Regions from separate parts of the Streptomyces sp. NPDC002566 genome, predicted to be linked through region 3. Evidence: riboswitches for the same ligand, from Rfam matches in the RefSeq annotation. Region 3 holds a riboswitch; each other region holds the start of a gene.

Region 1 (5,198 bases), on a different contig from region 3:
GCCCGCGCGGTCTCCACATACGCCTGGTCCAGTGCGGTGAGCAGGCTCTTGGCGAGCACCTGCGCGACCTGCGCGCCGGTCGGGACCGCCAGTGTCAGGGCCGGCAGCACCAGCCCCTTCAGGCCGTCGTTGCCGAACGCGGGGAACCAGTGCAGCCGGAAGGAGAACGTCTCGACGAGCAGCAGCCCCACCCAGAACGTCGGGACGGACACCCCCAGCGGCGGCAACGACAACAGCAGTTGCCGCAGCCAGCGCCGGGCGGTGCAGGTCGCCAGTACGGCCAGACCACCGCCGAGCAGTATCGCCAACAGCAGAGCGGCACCGGTCAGTTGGAGGGTCTGCGGCAGCGCGTCGGCCAGCGTCGAGGTGACCGGGCGGCCGGTGGCGACCGAGTCGCCGAAGTCCCCGCTCACCGCGCGTCCCAGATGGTCGGCGTACTGCACCAGCACCGGCTTGTCGAAGCCGTACTCGTGCCGCAGTGCGGCCAGCCGGGCCGGGTCGACGTCCCCCGAGTCCATCCCGGCACCGGCCATCGCGGTGACCGGGTCACCGGGCAGCCAGTTCAGTACCAGGAACGACACCGTGTACGCCGCCCACAGCACCCCGACCGCCTGTGCCAGTCGCTTGATCACATAGCCGCCCATGGGCTAGCCGATCCAGGTGTCGTGCAACTGGACGCGGCTGCCCGAGTCGAAGTCGAGGCTGTGCACCTTCTTCGACACGGCCAGCTGGGTCTGGAGTTCCACCACCGGAACGTTGTACGCATTCCGCACGATCAGCTTCTGCGCCTCGTCCACCAGCCGCTCGCGCTTGGCGGTGTCCGTGGTCGCGGCCTGGCCCGACAGCGCCGTGTCCAGGGAAGTGGCGGGCAGGCGGTAGAAGTTGGCCAGCCGGGTGGAGAAGGAGGTACGCAGGATGTCCGGGTCGGAGCGGGTCACGTTGCTCCACACCAGGTCGAAGTCACCGCCCTGGAGCGTGGTGGCGAACTGGCTGACCTGACCCTGCTTGAGCACCACGTCGATCCCGACGGCCTTCAGCTGCTGCTGGACCAGTTCCAGTGCGGGCTGGTTGGTGGCGGCGTTGGGGAACCAGCTGATGGTGAGGCTCAGCTTCTTGCTGTCCTTGGCGCGTATGCCGCCACTGCCGGCTTTCCAACCGGCCGCTTCCAGCAGGGACTTCGCCTTGGCCGCGTCGAAGGCGAGGTCCGAGGAGAGGTCGGCGTAGCCGGGCGTGGTGTGCGCCAGGACGCTGGTCGCCGACTGAGTGCCGGTCGGGAACACGGTGTCGGCGATCTGCTTGCGGTCGATGGCCGCCAGGATCGCCTGACGCACCTTCACGTCCTTGAGCAGCGGTCGCGAGTTGTTGACGCCGAGCCCGAAGACCACGCCGGGGTTGGCCCGGCGCAGCAGGGTGACCTGACCGCCCCCGAGTGCCGCCTCATTGGCCTTGCCGACGCTGCTGATCGCGTCCACCTGCCCGGACTGGAGGCTGCCCGCCCGCACCCCCGCCTCGGGGACGACCTTGAAGACCAGCTTGTCCAGGTAGGCCTCGCCCTTCTTCGACCACAGCGAGGAGCCCCAGTCGTATCCGGTGCGCTTGGCCAGAGTGATCGACTGGTTCTGGACGTACTGCTTGAGCACGAACGGACCCGACCCGATCACACCGTCGCTGCACTTCTGCTGCGGGGTCTTCTTCACGCTCGCCGACGACTCGATGCCCAGCGAGTGGGTCGAAGTCGCCTGGAGAAACTGTGCGTTGGGCTGCTTGAAGGTCACCTTGACGGTGAGCGGGTCCACCGCGGCGGTGCTCTTGACGCCGCTGAGATAGCCCTGGGCGAGGACCCCGAGGGCGCCGAGCTTCGGCACCGCGTCGAAGTTGTCCTTGACCACCTGCGCGGTCAGCTGGGAGCCGTCGCTGAAGGTGACGCCCGAGCGCAGGTGGAAGGTGAACTCCGTGGCGTCGGCGTTGATGTCCCAACTCTTGGCGAGCCAGGGCACGATCTTGCCGGTCCTGGGCTCCTGGTCGGTCAGCGAGTCCACGGTCTGACGCACCGAGTAGATGCTCTCGTTGCTGCCGACCTGCTGTGGATCCACGCAGCCGGCGTCGGAACCCACCGCGAAGGTCAGGGTGCCACCGGACGCCGGCAGGCCGCTTCCGCTGCCGGAGTCGTCGCCCGAACCGCAGGCGGTCAGCAGAACACTGGTGGTCAGCAGGGCGGCGAGCGTCGCCCAGCGGGGGGCTCTGAAAGCCGAAAGTGCGTTCACGGAGGGTTCTCCTACTCGTGTCACCAGGCATGGAGGCGCTGTACAGCACGACCGTGCAGGGGTGTGCGGCCCCGGAGCCGGTACAAGACCGGTGGCGGGGCGGCGCTGTGCAGACAGGGATCAGGGCGGAGCGGGGGTCAGCCACAGGCGGGTGCGGTGACGACCGGCGCATGCCGGACTACGACCGGCGGCGGCGAAGGGGCCGTCAGGCCTGACAGAGGCAGCTGGTCGAGCGCTTGAGGTCGATGTGGCGCCGACGCGAGAGCCGGGAGAACACGGTGGCGCCGGCGAAGCGGGCACTGACGTCACCACCGTGCCGCATACCGGCCCTCCACTTTTCCGGCCCCGGTCACGAGGCCACGCGCTTGCGGAGATCGTCGGTGATCCCGCCGGGCTTTCACCTGGAGCACCCCACCGCGCGGGAGGGTTGCCGGTCAGCGAGCCAGGGCTTGACGCTGACACTCAATGCCGTTCGTGATCGTACGGAGGGCTCTTGTCGTACGTCAATGCCGGCCCTGCCCACGGACGTGGTCGCCCGTCAAGGTCGAGAGACGAGCCGTCGCCTCGTCTCGAAAGGTACTCGGGTAACGGGCGTATGGCGGGGACGCGAAGCCGTCGTTGCAATGTCAGGCGGGCAACCTCCCTTGGTTGACCAGGGGTTGGGGCCTGGATAGCGTCCCCGGCATGCCGATCTCCCTGCGGTTCACCCGGCGGCGCGCCGTCGATCTGCTGCGTGTCGCCGCCGCGCTGTGTAGCTGACCCTCACCTGCGCCCCGGTCAACAGCAGTCACCGCATATCCGCGAGGGAGTACCCGTGCGCCCGCTCACCACCCGCCGCTCCGCCCTGCGAACGCTGGGCTCGGCCGCCCTGCTGGCCGCCTCCGTCACCGTCCCGTCCGCCACGGCTGCCGTGGCGGACGAACAGACGTCGCGCCCGTCCGTGGCGCTCGACTGGTACGACCTGACAGCCGCCACCATCGCGGCCGCCGGCGCTGCCACTCAGATCACCAACAACCGTACCTGGGCCATCAGTTGGCTCGCGGCGACCCGAGCCACCCGCGAGGTGCCGCCCGGCGTCGACCGGAGGGACTTCCAGGACGCGGCCCTGGCGTCCGCCGTACACGACGCCTTGCTGGCCCTGGTCCCGTCCCGCACCCAGGAACTGGATGCCGCGTTGCGCACCACTTTGGACCGCGTCCCGGACGGGCCGGCCAAGTCGAAGGGCGTGGCGGCCGGCGCGCGCCAGGCACGGCTGGCTCTCGCTTCCCGCGAGGGCGACGGTCTCGACCCGGCCTCGGTCAACGCGCCGTTCACCGTGCCGCCCGCGGCTCCCGGCGTGTGGCAGCCGACGCCGCCCGCCTACGCCCCCGCCGCACAGTACGGCAACCGGCTCGCGAGGCCCTTCGTGCTGAACGGCCCCGACCAGTACCGGCTGCCCGCACCGCCCGCCCTGGACTCCGCGCGCTACCGTGCCGACCTGGCCGAGGTACGGGCGTACGGGGCCGTGGACAGCACCGTGCGCACAGCGCTGCAGACCGAGACCGCCACCTTCTGGCTGGGCTCCTCGCTGACGCTGTACACCGAGCCGCTGAGGGTCGCCCTGGCCCGGTCGCCACGCTCCGTCCCCGCACGGGCCGCGCTGGTGGCGCTGTTCCACATCGCCCTGGTGGACACGCAGATCGCCACCTCCGACACCAAGTACGCGTACCTGCGCTGGCGCCCCGTCACGGCCATCCGCACCGGCACGATCGACCCCGACCCCGACTGGACGCCGCTGCACGTCACGCCGGCCCACCCCGACTACCCCAGCGGCCACAACACCTACTCGGGCGCGGCGGAAACGATCCTCACGGGGCTCACCGGGCCGTCGACCGCACCGTTCGAGCTGACCAGCCCCACCGCCCCCGGAGTGACGCGCACATACACGGCCTGGAGTCAGCTGTCCCAGGAGAACGAGGACGCCCGCGTCTACTCCGGCATCCACACCCGCTCGGCCGACGTGGCCGGCCTCGCCCTCGGCAGGCGGGTCGCGGGGCACACGCTGCGCAACGCGGAACGCCTGCTCGGCGCGCCGTGAACGATTCGGGACGCGGCCACCCGGCGGCCGCGGCCGCGTCCTCTGCGTCGACGCCGACGTGACCCAGATCTCGATGTGCCTCCAGTGGACGGATATAGGCTGGGCCCAGCCCTTGACCTGCACAAAGCAGGCAGGGAGCCGTCTTCCAGGAGTTGAAAATGCTGCGCACCATGTTCAAGTCCAAGATCCACAGAGCCACCGTCACCCAGGCCGACCTGCACTACGTGGGATCCGTGACCATCGACGCCGATCTGCTGGACGCCGCCGACCTGTTGCCGGGTGAGCTCGTCCATATCGTCGACATCACCAACGGGGCCCGGCTGGAGACGTACGTCATCGAGGGGGAGCGGGGCTCCGGTGTCGTCGGGATCAACGGGGCCGCCGCGCATCTCGTGCACCCCGGGGACCTGGTGATCATCATCAGTTACGCTCAGGTGACCGACGCCGAGGCGCGTGCCCTGCGGCCCCGGGTCGTGCACGTGGACCGCGACAACCGGATCGTCGCCCTGGGCGCCGACCCCTCGGAGCCGGTGCCGGGCTCCGACCAGGAGCGCAGTCCGCAGGCCGTGTCCGTCTGAACCCCCGCACCAGGAGCGTGCCCATGAGCGACATCCGGATCCGCGACGACCGTGCGGCCGGCCGCCTCGAAGCCCTCGGCGACGGCGACGAAGTCGTCGGCCGCATCGAGTACTTCGTGCTGGAATCGCCCGGGCGCGCCCTGGTCCCGGTGCACACGATCGTCGAGCCGGCCCACGAGGGCAAGGGCATCGCCGGCTCGCTGGCGCGCGAGCTGTACGCCGTCGCCGCCCGCGAGGACGTCGTCGTCGCGCCCCTGTGCCCGTACGTCGTGAAGTGGG
Region 2 (5,198 bases), on a different contig from region 3:
TTGGGGGCGTGCGCCGGAACGCGTCGACCGCGGCTGAATGTATCTGTCCAACTGCCGTCTGCAACAGGTCAATCGGACGAGAATTCTGGACGCGCACCGTCCGGAAAGTGGTGAGAATTCGCCCGGATTCAGGGCAAGTCGGACTGCCCATACGTTACAAAAGCCGCAGAAGGCGCACACACTTTGGCTACTTCTTGTCGGACGTAAGGCAGAAATCAAAGGCTCCGGATCATTGAATCGGAGGCCGGTTCCCCAACTGTACCGCGCTCAACCACACTGAATTGCCCCCTCCGCTTCTCTCGCGGAGAGGGCAATTCGATGAACTCTCGGTAATCACTGTTACCGACGGTTACTACCGGCGGGTAGGGACCGCCGCTCAGCCACCCGCGACCGCCGGAATGATGGAAACTCCCGCACCCTCGGGCGTCGCCGTCTCGAGGCCCTGCTCGAAGCGGACGTCGTCGTCGTTCACGTACACGTTGACGAACCGGCGCAGCTTGCCCTGGTCGTCGAGAACGCGGGCGGCGATGCCCGTGTGGTTCTTTTCCAGGTCGGCGATGACCTCCCCGAGGGTCCCGCCCTCGGCGGTGACCTCGGCCGCTCCGCCCGTGTAGGTGCGGAGAATGGTCGGGATGCGGACGGTGACGCTCATGCTCAGGACCTCCGGTGAAGCAGACTGCTGACGGGCGCGGGGGCCGGTGCCCCGACGGACGGACTAGACGAGACCAGCCTCGCGGAACGACTCCAGGTTCGGCCGGATCGTCGCGGTGAGCCCCGTGCCGGCCACCGCGTCCAGGGTCTTCAGACCGTCCCCGGTGTTGAGGACGACGGTCGTCAGCGCCGGGTCCAGCACACCGTTCTCGATCAGCTTGCGCGTCACGCCCACGGTCACCCCGCCGGCGGTCTCCGCGAAGATCCCCTCGGTCCGCGCCAGCACCTTGATCGCGTCGACGATCTGCTCGTCGTTCACGTCCTCCACCGCGCCGCCGGTGCGCCGCGCGATGTCGAGCACGTACGGGCCGTCGGCCGGGTTGCCGATCGCCAGCGACTTGGCGATGGTGTCCGGCTTCTGCGGCCGCACGACGTCGTGCCCCGCCTTGTAGGCGACGGACACCGGGGAGCACCCCTCCGCCTGCGCGCCGAAGATCTTGTACGGCTTGTCCTCGACGAGCCCGAGCTTGATCAGCTCCTGCAGCCCCTTGTCGATCTTCGTGAGCTGGGAGCCGGAGGCGATGGGCACCACCAGCTGGTCGGGGAGCCGCCAGCCGAGCTGCTCGCAGATCTCGTACGCCAGCGTCTTGGAGCCCTCGGCGTAGTACGGCCGCAGGTTGACGTTGACGAAGCCCCAGCCCTCGCCCGCCGGGTCGCCGATGAGCTCGGAGCAGAAGCGGTTGACGTCGTCGTAGTTGCCCTCGATGCCGACGAGTTCACCGCCGTAGACCGCGGCCATGACGACCTTGCCCTGCTCCAGGTCGTGCGGGATGAACACGCAGGAGCGGAAGCCGGCCCGGGCCGCGGCGGCGCCCACCGCGCCGGCGAGGTTGCCGGTGGAGGAGCAGGAAAGGGTGGTGAAGCCGAAGGCGCGGGCGGCCTCCAGGGCCTGGGCGACGACCCGGTCCTTGAAGGAGTGGGTCGGGTTGCCGGAGTCGTCCTTGACGAACAGCTTGCCGGGCTCGACGCCCAGCTCGCGGGCCAGGTTGTCGGCCTGGACGAGCTTGGTCCAGCCGGGGTTGATGTTCGGCTTGTCCGCGACGTCGGCCGGGACGGGCAGCAGCGGGGCATAGCGCCAGATGTCGGCGGGGCCGGCCTCGATGCGCTTGCGGAGCTCCTCCGTGTCGTAGGAGGAGAAGTCGTAGGCGATCTCCAGCGGGCCGAAACACTCCTCGCAGGCGAAGACCGGGCCGAGGGGGACGCGGTGACCGCATTCCCGGCAGCTCAGCGCCGCGGCGGGGCCGAGATCGACGGCGGGGGCGGTGGTGCCGGTGGAAGCGGTGGTTCCGGTCGCAACAGTCTGCGCAGCCATGTGAGGCGAGGCCCTTTCTCCTCATCTTCCTCACGACGCATCTCGCCGTGAGACGGATTTGGCACCTTCCCGAGCCGGGAGCCCCGCCACGTCGATGTGACAAGAGCCGGCTGGAGGGTTGCCGGGGCTTCATCGGGCCGTGTCCCTCTGCCCCTCTGGATGAGCGGTATGCAGTTGTTGATCCCTGAACGCCGGATTGACCCCGGACATGCGATGGTCATCCGCGTTGTTCAAGACTGTAACCGACACCCCGGACAGTTGAGATAGTCGTCCGAAGCGCGAGACGGATCACACGGTCACCCCCTGTGCACCTGGTGTGATCGCGACAGTGAGGAGCCGCAGACCGTGCTGGAAGAAGTCGGGCACTGGCTCGCCACCCGCTCCTGGTCGGTGACCGATCGCCCGCTGCACAGAATCCTGGCCGCCAAGCGCGCCACGGGCCAGTCGGTGTCCGTGGTGCTGCCCGCACTGAACGAGGAGGAGACGGTCGGTGAGATCGTCGCGGTCATCCGTCATGACCTCATGCGGCAGGCCCCGCTCGTCGACGAGATCGTCGTCGTCGACTCCGGCTCCACCGACCGCACCTCCCAGGTCGCCGCGGCGGCGGGGGCGCGCGTCGTCCACCGGGACGCGATACTCCCCCGCATCCCGGCGCTGCCCGGCAAGGGCGAGGTGCTGTGGCGCTCGCTGCTGGTCACCACGGGCGACGTCGTCTGCTTCGTGGACGCCGATCTGCGGGAGTTCTCCTCCGACTTCGTGTCCGGAATCGTCGGCCCGCTGCTCACCGATCCCGGCGTGGACCTGGTCAAGGCCATGTACGACCGCCCCCTGGGCGCCGGAGCCGACACGCCCGCCCCCACCGGGGCGGCCGGCCAGGGCGGCCGGGTCACGGAGCTGATGGCGCGCCCGCTGCTGAACATGCACTGGCCGCAGCTCGCGGGCTTCGTGCAGCCCCTGGGCGGCGAGTACGCGGCCCGCCGCAGCCTGCTGGAGCGGCTGCCCTTCCCCGTCGGCTACGGGGTGGAGCTGGGGATGCTCGTCGACGCGCTGCACCTGGTCGGTCTGGACGCGCTCGCCCAGGTCGACGTGGGCGTGCGCAGGCACCGCCACCAGGACGGGCAGGCGCTCGGCCGGATGGCGGCGGCGATCTACCGCACCGCGCAGCTGCGGCTGGCCCGCGGCCACCTGGTGCGCCCCGCCCTCACCCAGTTCGAGCGCGGCGCGAACGGCTTCGAGCCACGCACCCACCCGGTGGACACCGAGGAGCGGCCGCCGATGGCGGAGATCGCGGAGTACGCCTCCCGCAGGGTGGCGTGAGCGACACCCCCTCGGAGGGCTTCCGTACGTTTGAGCGTTTCCCGCGCGGGCTAGGTTGAGGCGTATGGCTTCCACGGCTTCCCCGCACGACGTCGCTGCTCAGGGTGCTCAGGTGTTGGTCGCGTCCAACCGCGGCCCGGTCTCCTACACGGTCCGCGAGGACGGCTCGCTGCAGACCAAACGGGGCGGCGGCGGCCTGGTATCGGGCCTTTCCGCCATCGGCCCGGAGACGGGCGCCCTGTGGGTGTGCTCGGCCCTCTCCGACGACGACCGCGAGGCGGTCCGTCGCGGGGTAGGCGAGGACGGCGTACGGATGCTCGACATCCCCGCCGACGTGCACGCCGACGCCTACAACGGCATCGCCAACTCCGTGCTCTGGTTCGTCCACCACCTGCTCTACCAGACGCCGCTGGAGCCGGTGTTCGACTCCGGCTTCCGGCGCCAGTGGGCGTCCTACGAGACGTACAACCGCGCCTTCGCCGAGGCGCTCGCCGAGGAGGCGGCGCCGGGCGCGGCCGTCCTCGTGCAGGACTACCACCTGTGCCTCGTCCCCGGAATGCTCCGCGAGCTCCGCCCCGACCTGCGCATCGGCCACTTCTCGCACACGCCGTGGGCGCCCGTGGACTACTTCGGCCTGCTGCCCGCCGACGTCCGCCGGCAGCTGCTGCGGGGCATGCTCGGCGCGGACCGGCTCGGCTTCCTCACCCGCCGCTGGGCGGACGCCTTCACCGCGTGCTGCGACGAGTTCGCCGGCGGTCTCGACGGGACCGAGATCGGCGTGCACGGGCTCGGCGCGGACGCCGACTTCCTGCGCGCCCGCTCCCACGAGCCGGACGTCGACGAGCGCATGGCGGCGCTGCGCGAGGAGATCGGCACCGCCCCCGACGGCGGCGCCCGCCGGACCATCGTCCGCGTCGACCGCACCGAGCTGTCGAAGAACATCGTGCGCGGCCTGCTGGCCTACCGGCAGCTCCTCGACGACCACCCGGAGTGGCGCGAACGCGTCGTCCACGTAGCCTTCGCCTACCCCTCCCGCCAGGACCTCGCGGTCTACCGCGACTACACCGCCGAGGTGCAGCGGGTCGCCCGCGAGATCAACGAGTCGTACGGCACCCCCGGCTGGACCCCGGTGGTCCTGCACGTCAAGGACGACTTCGCCCGCTCCCTCGCCGCCTACCGCCTCGCCGACGTGGCTCTGGTCAATCCCATCCGGGACGGCATGAACCTCGTCGCGAAGGAGGTGCCGGTCGTCTCCGACGAGGGCTGCGTGCTGGTCCTGTCCCGGGAGGCCGGCGCGTACGCGGAACTCGGCGACGACGCGATCGTGGTGAACCCCTACGACGTGCTGGAGACCGCCCGCGCCCTGCACGAGGCGCTCACCACGCCGCCGCAGGAGCGGGCGGAGCACACCAAGAGGCTGACGGCGGCCGCGACCGCGCTGCCCCCGGCCCAGTGGTTCCTGGACCAGTTGCAGGCGCTGCGCAACGTTCAGCCGGGTGTTCAGCCCAGCTGATCCGCGAGCGCGCGCAGCAGTCGTACGACGCCTGCCGGGCCGTCGACGACGAGGTCCGCGCGCTCGGAGAGCTCGGTGACCTCGGCGCTGCCGCTGGCCACGAGCAGGCCGGGCACCCCTTCGGAGCGGAGTTCGTCGACGGCGGCGAAGGCGGGGAGGTCGCCGAGGTCGTCGCCGGCGTAGAGGACGCACTCGGCGCCGATCTCCCGCACGTACTCGGTCAGGGCGACGCCCTTGTCCACGCCGGGCGGCCGCAGCTCCAGGACCATGCGTCCCGGCTCGACGATCAGCCCGTGCCGGGCGGCGAGGTCGGCGAGGGGCTTGCGCAGCGCCTCGAAGGCGGCC
Region 3 (5,198 bases):
GTGGTCGGCCACCTGATCCTGGTCTTCTACCACAAGCACACGCAGTTCGCGGGTCCCGGCCGCACCAACAAGAACGTCGTCGGCATGCCGCTGCTGCCGGTCTACATGGCCAAGGCCGGAGGCTTCTTCTTCCTGGTCTTCGGCGCCATCGCGGCCATCGCCGGCATCGCGTCCATCAACCCGATCTGGGTGCTCGGTCCCTACCGTCCGGACCAGGTGTCCACCGGCGCCCAGCCCGACTGGTACATGGGCTTCGCCGAGGGCCTGATCCGCGCCATGCCGGGCTGGGAGATCAACATCTGGGGTCACACGCTGGTCCTGGGCGTGTTCGTCCCGCTGGTGCTCTTCGGTCTGTTCCTCGGTGTGATCGCCCTGTACCCGTTCATCGAGTCCTGGGTCACCGGCGACAAGCGCGAGCACCACATCCTGGACCGTCCGCGCAACGCCCCGACCCGCACGGCCTTCGGCGTCGCCTGGATCACCGGCTACGTGATCATGCTGATCGGCGGTGGCAACGACATCGTCGCCACCCACTTCCACCTGTCGATCAACGCGGTCACCTGGTTCGTCCGGATCGGCTTCTTCGCCGGACCGGTGCTGGCCTTCGTGGTCACCAAGCGGATCTGCCTCGGCCTCCAGCGCCGCGACAAGGACAAGGTGCTGCACGGCCGCGAGACCGGCACCATCAAGCGCCTGCCGCACGGTGAGTTCATCGAGGTGCACGAGCCGCTCAGCCAGGAGGCCCTGTACACGCTCACCGCGCACGAGCAGTACCAGCCCGCCGAGATCGGCCCCACGGTCGACGAGAACGGCGTCGAGCGCAAGGTGAAGCGTTCCGAGAAGGTCCGCGCCAAGCTGAGCAAGGCGTACTACGGCGAGGAGAACCAGATCGCCAAGCCGACCGTCGAGGAGTACCGGGAGATCACGAGCGGCCACGGCCACCACTGATCACTGCGTCGCCACACCACACTGAAGGGCCCCGTCCGGTGTTCGGACGGGGCCCTTCGGTTCCCCGCGGCTGGATAGGGTGGGACCGCACTCTTCTACGACACCCAGGAGCGGCCCTATGAGCGCTGTGACCCCCGCTGGAGGCGACACCGCGGCGGGCCGCTCCTGGCCCGCTCTGCTGAACGGCCTGCTGGAGGGCCGCGACCTCTCCGCGGACGACACGGCCTGGGCGATGGACCTGATCATGCGCGGCGAGGCCACCGACGCGCAGATCGCCGGGTTCGCGGTGGCGCTGCGCGCCAAGGGCGAGACCGTCCAGGAGATCACCGGCCTGGTCCGGACGATGTACGCGCACGCCAACGTCATCGACGTGCCCGGGCGGACCGTCGACATCGTCGGCACCGGAGGCGACGGCGCGAAGACGGTGAACATCTCCACGATGTCGTCGATCGTCATCGCCGGCACCGGGGCGAAGGTCGTCAAGCACGGCAACCGGGCCGCGTCCTCCGCGTCCGGCGCCTCCGACGTTCTTGAGAAGCTCGGCGTCAATCTCGAACTGACCCCGCGGCGGGTGGCCGAGGTCGCCGAGGAGGCCGGGATCACCTTCTGCTTCGCGATCAAGTTCCACCCGGCGCTGCGTCATGTGGCCGCCGCGCGCGGCCAGTTGGGCATCCGCACCACGTTCAACGCCCTCGGCCCGCTGACCAACCCGGCCAGGGTGAAGGCGCAGGCGGTGGGCGTCGCCGACCCGCGGATGGCCCCGCTCATCGCGGGCGTCTTCGCCGAACGCGGCAACTCCTCGCTGGTGTTCCGCGGCGACGACGGCTTCGACGAGCTGACCACGACGTCCACCTCCCGGGTCTGGGTCGTCCGCGACGGCAAGGTCACCGAGGAGACCTTCGACCCGCGGGACGTCGGCATCGAACTGGTCGGGGTGGAGGCGCTGCGCGGCGCCGACCCCTCGTACAACGCGGAGGTCGCGCGCCGGCTGCTGGACGGCGAGAGGGGCCCGGTCCGTGACGCCGTCCTGCTGAACTCCGCGGCGGCCCTGGTGGCGCTGGACCCCTCGGACGCGCCGCTCACCGAGCAGCTCCGCGCCGGCATGGACAAGGCGGCGCAGTCCGTCGACTCCGGCGCGGCCAAGCGCGCGCTGGAGCGCTGGGTGGCCGCCAGCAACGCGTAGCCGGACGTGACGCGGTCCCGCGATCCGGACACGGGTTGCGGGACCGCGAACCCATCGCGTACGTTCCTTGGCAGGTCATGAGTGACAGTCATGAGGCCCCGGCCGACTGTCCGGCAACCCTCCGTCCGTGGCGGGGTGCCCCGGGTGAAGACCAGGCCGTGGGCAGCGAGGTCCTCGGCAAGCGCGGATCCCTCACGCTCTTGAGATGAGCACAGCCCAGGGATCCTGGTCATCGAGGGAGCCTTCCGTGAGCAAGCGAATGCGATAGGGCCGCAGAGCCCCGCCTCCGCACACCCCTTTCACCCCTTTCCCGCGCTTGAGCCGCATCCGCTCGCGTGGTGAATCCGCCTGTCTCTCACGGGAGTTCCGCCATGTCCGTCTCCACCGCTGCCGTCGCCCCGTCGCTTTGTGCCCCGCTGCCCGTTCTGGGCGGGGACGTCACCGTCCCGCTCGTCACGGGCGGCGAAGTCGCCTACGCGGCGCTCGACTACGCGGCCAGCGCCCCCGCCCTCCAGCGCGTCTGGGACGACGTGGCGGCCTACGCGCCGTACTACGGCAGCGTCCACCGCGGCGCCGGCTACCTCTCCCAGCTCTCCACCGACCTGTTCGAGAACGCCCGCCGGACGGTCGCCGAGTTCCTCGACTGCCGCGCCGACGACCAGCTGGTCTTCACCCGCTCCACCACCGACTCCCTGAACCTGCTCGCCGCGGCCCTGCCCGCCGGCTGCCAGGTCTTCGTCTTCGAGACCGAGCACCACGCCTCGCTGCTGCCCTGGCGGGACGCCCGCGTCACCTACCTCGACGCCCCGCGCACCCCGGGCCAGGCCGTCGAGACCCTGGAGCGTGCCCTCGCCGCCCGTGACCCCCAGGGCCCCGCCCTGGTCTGCGTCACCGGCGCCTCCAACGTCACCGGCGAGCTGTGGCCCGTACGGGAGCTGGCCGCCGCCGCCCACGCGCAGGGAGCCCGGATCGTCCTGGACGCCGCCCAGCTGGCCCCCCACCACCCGGTGTCCGTCCGTGACCTGGACGTCGACTGGGTCGCCTTCTCCGGCCACAAGCTGTACGCCCCGTTCGGCTCCGGCGTCCTGGCCGGCCGCGCCGACTGGCTCCGGGCCGCCGACCCCTACCTCGCCGGCGGCGGCGCGAGCCGCAAGGTCACCCGGCGCGAGGACGGGGGAGTGGACGTGGAGTGGCACGACAGCGCCGCCCGCCACGAGGCCGGCTCACCGAACGTCATCGGCGCCTACTCCATCGCGTCGGCCTGCAAGGCCCTCACCGAGGCCGGCTTCGACACGCTGGTCGCCCGCGAGCGGCACCTGATCGCCAAGGTCCGCGAGGGCCTCGCGGACGTCCCCGAGGTCCGGATCCTCTCCCTCTTCGGCGACGACGCCCCGCGGGTCGGCGTGATCTCCTTCGTCGTCGAGGGCTGGAACAGCTCCCACTTCGCCGCCGCCCTCTCCGCCGAGTACGGCATCGGCGTCCGCGACGGCCTCTTCTGCGCCCACCCCCTGGTCCGCACCCTGCTGGGCACGGACCCCGAGACCCAAGGCGAGTGCGGAGCCCCCGAGGCGGCCCCGGGCGAGAAGTCCCTCAACGCCATCAGGGTGAGCTTCGGCGCGGGCACCCCGGACGAGCACGTGGACCGCTTCGTCCACGCGGTGCGGGAACTGGTGACCGAGGGCGCGAAGTGGCAGTACAGGACGGAAGACGGCCGCTGCGTACCGGCGGTGTGACGCAGCGGACGTCGGGGGCGACGCCTTGGGGGCGCGGGGCTGTGTCGATATGCGGCTTCGCCGCGTGGGCGCGACCAGCCACCGCCGGCCGCCGGCCGCGCACGATCCACGCCCCGCAGACGCCTGGGCGAACGCCCTAAGAGTCCAGCCCGATGGCGAACGCGGCCTCGAGGTCGTGCTGGGAGTACGTGCGGAAGGCGACGTGCGTGTCCGTCCCGAGAACACCGGGGATCTTGCTGATCCGCCCCGGGATCACCTCGGCGAGGTCGTCGTGCCGGCGCACCCGCACCATGGCGATCAGGTCGTACGTCCCGGTCACGGAGAACACCTCGCTCACGGACTCCAGTGAGGCGATCGACTCCGCGATCTCGGGAATCCGGTCCACGCTGGTCTTGATGAGGACGATCGCGGTGATCACGGCTGGTTCTCTCCCTCGGGGGACGGAGTCGGGGCGGGTTTCACTCTAGTGGGCACGTTGAACCGGGCCCACGCGTAGCCGAAGCCCAGGCCGAACCCCATCAGGTGCGCCAGGTACGCCACCCCGGGCCCAGGCCCGGCCCGCCCCGCCGCCAGCCACTGCAGCGCCGCCCAGAAGGGCAGCACCACCCACGCGGGGAACCGCAGCGGCAGGAAGAAGAGGAACGGCAGGAGACTGGTCACCCGCGCCCGGGGGAACAGGTACAGGAACCCGCCGAGGATCGCCGAGATCGCCCCGGACGCCCCCACCAGGGGCTGTCCGGAGCCGGCGTTGGCGGCGGCGTACCCCGACAGGGCGAGGTAGCCGCAGCCGAGGAAAAACAGCGAGAACTGCACGCGGCCCATCCGGTGCTCGGTCATCGCCCCGAAGACGTAGAGGAAGAGCATGTTGCCCAGCAGGTGCACCCAGGTCCCGTGGACGAACAGGGCCGTGGCCGGGGTGAGGAGGGCGCGCGGGGAGCCGTCGAACAGGTCGGCCGGGATGACGCCCCAGCGGCGGAAGTAGGCCCGCTGCGCGGCCGCGAGCTCCTCGCCGGAGCCGTACGCGGGATTGAGGCCGGAGGCGGGGCTGATCGCGAAGAGCACACAGCACAGCGCGATCGTTGTGTACGTCACCGGTGCGGCGGGGTGCCGGATCGCCCGGTCCAGAGCCCCGTTCCAGTCGCTGATCATGGACCAGAGCATGACGTAACGGGACGCACACCCCCGTACCGCCTCGCCGCCGTGGACGGATGGGCGGCGAGTACCCGCCAGGCCGTAGGGTTACGAGCCACACGCACAGGGTGCCCCCCGGGGCGTCCGGTGGGTGCCCGACCAGCGGAAGACCGACACTAGAAGGAAGCGGACAGTCACGATGA

What was found. Region 3 has a riboswitch for S-adenosylmethionine ahead of ACFYXA_RS14660 (aminotransferase class V-fold PLP-dependent enzyme). Riboswitches for the same ligand answer to the same signal wherever they lie in the genome.
Region 1: it holds a riboswitch for S-adenosylmethionine, as region 3 does, so the genes downstream of both, ACFYXA_RS04680 (putative leader peptide) here and ACFYXA_RS14660 (aminotransferase class V-fold PLP-dependent enzyme) in region 3, are expected to answer to the same signal.
Region 2: it holds a riboswitch for S-adenosylmethionine, as region 3 does, so the genes downstream of both, thrC (threonine synthase) here and ACFYXA_RS14660 (aminotransferase class V-fold PLP-dependent enzyme) in region 3, are expected to answer to the same signal.

What each region holds. Positions count from the first base shown of each region.
Region 1 is NZ_JBIARD010000001.1:1,091,622-1,096,819, forward strand. It holds gene ACFYXA_RS04670 (ABC transporter permease) at 1-644, opposite strand, end outside; gene ACFYXA_RS04675 (ABC transporter substrate-binding protein) at 648-2,264, opposite strand; gene ACFYXA_RS04680 (putative leader peptide) at 2,470-2,586, opposite strand; SAM riboswitch class IV at 2,621-2,734, opposite strand; gene ACFYXA_RS04685 (putative leader peptide) at 2,949-3,023, shown strand; gene ACFYXA_RS04690 (vanadium-dependent haloperoxidase) at 3,079-4,341, shown strand; gene panD (aspartate 1-decarboxylase) at 4,500-4,919, shown strand; gene ACFYXA_RS04700 (GNAT family N-acetyltransferase) at 4,943-5,198, shown strand, end outside.
Region 2 is NZ_JBIARD010000005.1:121,282-126,479, reverse strand. It holds gene ACFYXA_RS22170 (MoaD/ThiS family protein) at 377-652, opposite strand; gene thrC (threonine synthase) at 716-2,023, opposite strand; SAM riboswitch class I at 2,042-2,189, opposite strand; gene ACFYXA_RS22160 (glucosyl-3-phosphoglycerate synthase) at 2,369-3,340, shown strand; gene ACFYXA_RS22155 (trehalose-6-phosphate synthase) at 3,405-4,853, shown strand; gene otsB (trehalose-phosphatase) at 4,841-5,198, opposite strand, start outside.
Region 3 is NZ_JBIARD010000003.1:412,438-417,635, reverse strand. It holds gene ACFYXA_RS14670 (cytochrome bc complex cytochrome b subunit) at 1-948, shown strand, start outside; gene trpD (anthranilate phosphoribosyltransferase) at 1,067-2,131, shown strand; SAM riboswitch class IV at 2,205-2,321, shown strand; gene ACFYXA_RS14660 (aminotransferase class V-fold PLP-dependent enzyme) at 2,503-3,864, shown strand; gene ACFYXA_RS14655 (Lrp/AsnC family transcriptional regulator) at 4,001-4,282, opposite strand; gene ACFYXA_RS14650 (rhomboid family intramembrane serine protease) at 4,279-5,013, opposite strand; gene ACFYXA_RS14645 (hypothetical protein) at 5,195-5,198, shown strand, end outside.